3 regions of the Streptomyces tyrfis genome follow, and region 2 is predicted to be linked to each of the others. Evidence: riboswitches for the same ligand, from Rfam matches in the RefSeq annotation. Region 2 holds a riboswitch; each other region holds the start of a gene.
What was found. Region 2 has a riboswitch for cobalamin ahead of WA762_RS14335 (cobalamin biosynthesis protein). Riboswitches for the same ligand answer to the same signal wherever they lie in the genome.
Positions count from the first base shown of each region.

Region 1: it holds a riboswitch for cobalamin, as region 2 does, so the genes downstream of both, WA762_RS35665 (CoA-acylating methylmalonate-semialdehyde dehydrogenase) here and WA762_RS14335 (cobalamin biosynthesis protein) in region 2, are expected to answer to the same signal.
Region 3: it holds a riboswitch for cobalamin, as region 2 does, so the genes downstream of both, WA762_RS10035 (prenyltransferase/squalene oxidase repeat-containing protein) here and WA762_RS14335 (cobalamin biosynthesis protein) in region 2, are expected to answer to the same signal.

Region 1 covers NZ_JBAGJZ010000010.1:23,818-26,007, forward strand. Annotated here, with positions in the region: gene WA762_RS10055 (ECF transporter S component family protein) at 1-557, shown strand, start outside; cobalamin riboswitch at 617-790, shown strand; partial or broken gene WA762_RS35665 (CoA-acylating methylmalonate-semialdehyde dehydrogenase) at 1,019-1,237, shown strand; partial or broken gene WA762_RS10060 (enoyl-CoA hydratase) at 1,250-2,045, shown strand; gene WA762_RS10065 (BTAD domain-containing putative transcriptional regulator) at 2,126-2,190, opposite strand, start outside.
Region 2 covers NZ_JBAGJZ010000015.1:111,771-113,960, forward strand. Annotated here, with positions in the region: gene WA762_RS14335 (cobalamin biosynthesis protein) at 1-999, opposite strand, end outside; cobalamin riboswitch at 1,145-1,275, opposite strand; gene WA762_RS14340 (hypothetical protein) at 1,529-1,759, opposite strand; gene WA762_RS14345 (inorganic phosphate transporter) at 1,878-2,190, opposite strand, start outside.
Region 3 covers NZ_JBAGJZ010000010.1:15,958-18,147, forward strand. Annotated here, with positions in the region: gene WA762_RS10030 (prenyltransferase/squalene oxidase repeat-containing protein) at 1-481, opposite strand, end outside; cobalamin riboswitch at 775-908, shown strand; gene WA762_RS10035 (prenyltransferase/squalene oxidase repeat-containing protein) at 1,030-2,190, shown strand, end outside.

The DNA of each region.
Region 1 (2,190 bases), on a different contig from region 2:
GCCCGCTGGGCGCCGGGACCGCGGGCGTCGAGACCGTCTTCTTCGTCCTGGTCCTGGCGGGCCGGGTCTACGGGCCCGGCTTCGGATTCACCCTTGGCTGCACCTCGCTGTTCGCCTCCGCCCTGATCACCGGGGGAGTGGGCCCGTGGATGCCGTACCAGATGTTCGGCTGCGCGTTCGTCGGGATGCTCGCCGGCTTCCTCCCACGGGCGAGCGGACGCCGCGAGGTGCTGCTGCTGGCCGTCTACGGGTCCCTCTCGGGCTATCTCTTCGGCTTCCTGCTCAACCTCTCCTTCTGGCCCTTCTCCCTGGACCCCCACAGCTCCATCGCCTATCTGCCGGGTCTGCCCCTCACCGAGCAGTGGCAGCGCTACATCGCCTTCGACCTCGCCACGTCCCTCGGCTGGGACACGGGCCGGGCGGTCACCAACTTCGTCTGCGTGACGCTGGCCGGACCCGCCGTGCTGACCACCTTCCGGCGCGCCGCGCGCCGTGCCCGGTTCCACGCCCCGGCGCGTTTCGCGGCCCCTCGAACGGCCGAACCCGGACCCCGCTGAGCTGCGGGAACGTCCCGGAACGGGCCCGGGGGCGGATTTACTAGGGCGCCCAACTATATGGTCGCGACAAGGCCCGCGGTGCGGGGAAGCCGGTGTGAATCCGGCACGGTCCCGCCACTGTGACCGGGGAGCACGCCGTCGAGCAGGGCGCCACCGACGAGCAGGACGTCGGGAGGGCGGACGGCGCGCGCTGATCCGGGAGTCAGGATACCGGCCGCGGGATGTTCCGTGTTGTCCACGAGGATGGAGCTGACACGCATGGCACCGGTGCGCTTCCACGAATCCGGCGACCCTGCGGCAGGGGCGCCCGCTCGCCGGGAAACCCGGCGGCACCCCGCCGTCGCCGTCTGACGGTTCCCCCGCCATACGCGATCTCGCGCCGCCCCCGCGCGCACGGACCACGGCGTCCGCGCGCGTCCGGCGGCGCGCCGTCCCGGATCGCCTGACGAGAGCAGGCACTCATGGTCCGCACGCAAGTCAACTACTCCGTACGAGAGTTGACCCACTTCATCGACGGCAGGCGCACCCCGGGAACCTCGGGTTCCCACGGTGACGTGTACGACCCCAACACCGGCGGGATCCGGGCCCGCGAGCCCCTCGCGAGCCGCGCCGAGACCGAGGCGGCGATCGGCGTCGCCGAACGCGCCCAGCGGGGCTGGGGCGACTGGAACCCCCAGCGCCGCGCCAGGGTTCTGCTCCGGTTCCTCAAACTCGTCGACCAGGAAAGGGACTCCCTGGAACGCAAGGGCCGCGCCGCCCTGCTCGCCCTCGACCGCCCCGGCGCGCTCAACGCGCTGAACCTCCAGGTGATGAACGAGGTCGTCGCCGCCACCGACGCCCTCGACCGGGACCCGGACTGCGGATGCGTCGTGATCACTCGATCGGCCAGGGCGTTCGCGGCCGGCGCCGACATCAGGGAGATGCGGTCGAGGGACTACCCGGACATGTATCTCGCGGACCGGTTCGCCGCCTGGGACCGGCTCGGACAGCTGCGCACCCCCACCGTGGCGGCGGTCGCCGGCTACGCGCTCGGCGGCGGCTGCGAACTCGCCATGCTGTGCGACATCCTGCTGGCCGCCGACACGGCCGTCTTCGGCCAGCCCGAGATCAAGCTCGGGGTGATCCCCGGCATCGGTGGCTCCCAGCGCCTGACCCGCGCGGTCGGCAAGGCCAAGGCCATGGAGATGTGCCTGACCGGCCGCACGATGGGCGTGGCCGAGGCCGAGCGCGCCGGACTGGTCTCTTCGGGTGGTGCCGGCCGACGAGCTGCTCGGCGAGGCGCTCGCGGTCGCGGAGACCGTCGCGGGCATGTCGCTGCCGGTGGCGATGACGGCCAAGGAGGCGGTGGGGCGGGCCTTCGAGACGACCCTCTCCGAGGGGGTCCGCTTCGAACGCCGACTCTTCCACGCGGTGTTCGCCACCGCCGACCAGAAGGAGGGCATGCGCGCCTTCGTCGACAAACGGCCGCCCGAGTTCCGCCACCGGTGACCCGCCGCGCGCGGCGGGGCCGCCCGGCAGGCCCCGCCCCGGCCGCGACCGGCGGGCCGGACCCGGTCGCCCGGCTCCGCTCAGCCGCGCACCGGCGGTTCGGCGGCGCCCGCGCCCAGGAGCTCGCGCAGCAGCCGGGTGGCGG
Region 2 (2,190 bases):
GAGCACGCCCCGCGTGCCCGCGCCCGGCACGCCCCCGCCTCGTCCGTCCGCGAACCGCCGGACCGCGAGGGAGGCGCCCAGCCGTCCGGCCACGCACACGCCGAGGGCCAGCACGCCGACCCGGCGCGACAGCCGCACCGCGCGCTCGACGTCCCCGGTCTCCACGGCCCGGCCCGCCGCCCCGTTGAGGACGGGACGGTGCTCGACCCGGCCGCCGTACGCCAGCGTCCCGCCGAGACGCACCCCCAGCGCGCCCGCGAACGCCGCCTCCACCGGGCCCGCGTTGGGGCTCGGATGCTTCGCCGCGTCGGCCCGCCAGGCCCGTACCGCCGCGCGCGGACGGCCGCCCGCCGCCGCGGCGAGCAGAGCGGTCAGCCGCGCGCCCGGCCCGCCCGCGACGTCGTCGAGGCGGGCCGAGGCCCAGCCGTAGCGGAGGTGGCGGGGCGACTTGTGGCCGACCATCGCGTCCAGGGTGTTCACGGCCCGGAAGCCGACCAGCCCGGGCACCCCGGCCAGCGCCCCCCACACCAGGGCGCCGACCACGGCGTCCGAGGTGTTCTCGGCGACGGACTCCACCACCGCGCGGGCGATGCCCGGCCCGTCGAGGGCCTGCGGGTCGCGCCCGCACAGATGCGGCAGCCGCTCCCGGGCGAGTTCGACGTCCCCGGCGGCCAGGGCGCCGCCGATGGCGCGCGCCTCCCGCCCCAGCGAGGCGCCGCCGAGCACGGTCCAGGTGGCGGCCGCGGTCAGCGCGACGGAGGCGGCGGGGCTGCGGCGGACGGCATGGGAGAGCAGCGCGGCACCGCCCGCGGCGCCGCCGGCGCAGACGAGGGTGTGCAGCGCGCCCCACCCGCGGTGGTCGCGCCACAGACGGCGCTCGACGCCCGCCGCGGCCCGCCCGAAGGCGGCCACCGGGTGCCCCCTGCGGGGGTCACCGAGCAGCAGGTCGCCGATCAGTCCGGCCGTGGCGCCGTACGCGAAGATGCGATCGGCCCGCATGGCTCAGCCGGCCGTCGCGCCTCGGAGGACGTTCGTACGGGCGGCTCTCGGCGAGAGCCCCCCGGCAAGGGACGCACGGCTGCCAGGCATGGCGACATGTCCTCACTCAGGGTCCGCGCCCTGGTTCGACGTGACCGGCGACGAGAGTCTCCTGGCTCCCGGATCCGCGGTGACCCCCGGCCTTCCAGCCCGCTCGCGCGTGCCGTGACTTCCCGGTGTGGGGGACCGCTCCCCGGTGACAGTGGCGGGACCGCGCCGGATTCGCACCGGCTTCCTCTGCTGTCGCCGTAAATGGCTCCGGCAGTCCACCACGCTCCGAGAAGCCCCGTCAACTTGCCGTTGACCTGCGGCGGCGCAGTGTGCTGAGACCCACACCGGCTCCGGGGCACGCCGAAGGGCCGGACGCACGAGGCGCGTCCGGCCCGTGACGGGGGCGCGGGGACGGGAGCGCGGGAGGGGCCCGAACGTCGAGCGGGGAGGGGCCCGGAGGGGGAGCGGTGGCGCGCCCGGAGGGGCGGCGGGGAGGGGCTCAGGCGACGATCAGATAGATCCCGTACGCGACCGCCGCCGCGCACAGCGCGAAACAGGCGTACGCGCCCGCGCGAGCCAGCGCCCGGGAACCGCCGGAGCCGCCCTGGGCCGCCGGTTCCGACTGCCTGGCCAGCCCCACCACGCCCAGGCTGAAGAAGCCCACCAGTGCGACGGTGACGACGAGGGACACACCGAAGACGGACCCGAGGGCCGCCCAGTCGATCTTCATGCTGATTCCTTAAACGGTCTGCGAGGTCCGGGACGGTCCGCGCGATCCGGGACGGTCCGCGCGGACCGGGCGAGGGAGGGCCGGGGGCGGCCCGGCGCGAACGGCCCGGGCCGCGTCCTCACACCGGCTGGACGGGGGCGGGGCGCGCCGGGTCCTGGGCGGGGACCGTCGGGACCGGGGCCGGAAGGGTGGTCATGAGGTCCTGCGCGGCGGCGGTCACGGGGGTCACGGCGGTGACGGCGGTCGCGGTGGCCGCGACGGTGGGCGGCGGGCTGACGGCGGCGATGGCCGTGGTGACGACCCCGGCGGGTTCGGCGGCGCCCTCCACCGGCGCGGCGGCCGGCGCGACGTCGCCGTGGCCGACCGGCTTGCGGCGCGACACCACCCAGATCGCTCCGGAGCCCGCGACCAGCAGCGCCGCGACGACCACG
Region 3 (2,190 bases), on a different contig from region 2:
ACGGCCCGAAGTAGCCCGCCTCGGCGTTCTGCCAGTAGCCGTAGACGTCGGCGATCAGGTTGCGGGAGGCGGAGACCCGGGCGGGGTCGATCCCGGCGGCGTACGCGTTGAGCGTGGCGCGTTCGTAGTCGGTGACGACGGGGGTGGCGGAGGGCCAGCCCGCGGCCGACAACTGACCGCGGTAGACCGTTCTCGCGTTCTTGGCCGTGTCGCCGCCGGGCGCGACGTCCACGGCGGCCGTGCCCGCGGCCGCGAACGCGCTGAACGCCCACTCGTTGGACAGCCCGGAACCGGCGTAGGAGCCGTCCGCGCCCTGGAGGGACTTGAGATAGGCGACGCCGTTCGTCTTCGACGTGGCGATCTGGGCCGGGGTGGCGGTCGCCGCCGCCGGCAGTGTGGTGAGGGCGAAGGCGCCGAGTGCGGCCACCGCGGTGAGCCCGCAGCGGCGGAGGGACGAGGACACGGCAACGGTACGGGACATGGCCTGCTCCTGGGATGAGGGACGCCGGCCGGACCCGTGCCGGGCCTCGCCGTGGGCGGGAGCAGCGGGCATGGCCGCCGTCCGAAAACGCGTGGACCGGCTACCAGAAGTGCTTCGCCGCATGGGCATTCGGGCTCGGAACGGCCCCCGCCGTCCCACACCGCTGCGCGTCAGCCCCGGACTCCCACCGGGTTCCCCCACTCGGCAGAGCGGGACGGTACCCGACCGGCGACGCGGTCGCCAAGAGCGCCCCCGGCAGGCCCGCGCGCCCGACCGCACCCCGCCTTGACGCCTTCCGTGAACCGTGCTCAAATCCGGCTGATACGCAATGAGTTCCAGGGGAAGCCGGTCGAAGTCCGGCGCTGACCCGCAACCGTGGGCCCGGTACCACCGGGCGAGCCGGAATGCCTGGAGCCCGTTCTTCAGCAACGAACGCCGTCGCGGACTACGGCGTGGTGCGACCGGTACTTCCGTGTGCGGAGCCTTCCCGCGGCGGGAGCCCTCACCCACGCCCGCGCCCGCGCAGGGCAGGCAGCGAGGGGGCCGTGGTGGGGACCGAGCAGCGAAGAGACCGGCGGTCGGCGGCGAGACCGGGGCCGCTGACGGCACTGGTCTCCGCCTTCCTGATGCTCGCCGCCGCGTGCGTGACCTTCCTCACGGCGTCCTCCGTCGCCGCCGACCCGGCCGACGACTGCACCGCCACCCGCGGAGCCGTCGTCGCCGTCGACTTCACACCGTTCGGCGGTGCGGTCGAGCGCGGCTGCGACACCACCCCGACCACCGGGTACGAACTGCTCCACGACGCCGGCTTCTCCACCGCGGGCACCGAGCACGACGGCCCCGGCTTCATCTGCCGCATCGGCTACGGCCCGTTCCACTCCGGCACCCCCTACCCGACCCCGGACCGCGAATCCTGCGTCCTGACCCCGCCCGCCACCGCGTACTGGTCCTACTGGACCGCCTCGCCCGGCCAGCGGGACTGGACGTACAGCCCGTACGGCGCCATGGACCGCAAGGTGAAGGACGGCGACGTCGACGCCTGGGTCTACGGCGGCACGGACATCGGCGGCAGCACGGGCGGGCCGCGCTTCAGCCCCGACGACGTCCGCGCGGGCGGCGGGGGCGCCACCCCCGAACCGGGCGGCACGCCCACCGGCGCGCCCGGCACGGTCGACGTCGCCGCCGCGGCGGCCTGGCTCAGGTCCGGGCTGACCGACGGCGAACGCGTCGAGGACGGCGGCGGCGCCCCCGATCTCCTCCTGACCACGGAGACGGCCTACGCCCTGGCCGCCGCCGACGGAAAGGACCCCGCCGTCGGCGGAATCACCGCGTTCCTGGCCGCACACGGCGGCGACTACGCCTACCCGAACGGCTCCGGCCGGGCCCCCGACGCCACCGCCGCGGCCCGGCTCGCCCTCCTCGCCGAGATCACCGGGGCCGACCCGAGGGACTTCGGCGGCCACGACCTCGTCGGCGACCTGGCGGACCATGTGTGCGAGGCGGGCCCCGAGTCCGGCGAACCCACCCCCGGCTGCACCGCCGCGGGCGACTTCCGGGGCGCCGCCTACGGCGACGGCCAGGCGCTGTCCCTCCTGGCCCTGCTGCGCGCCGGCGTCACGCCCCCGGCCGCCGCCGTGGAACGGCTCACCCAGCTCCAGTGCAAGGACGGCGGCGTCACCTCCATCCTCATCCGCCCCGGCGAGTACTGC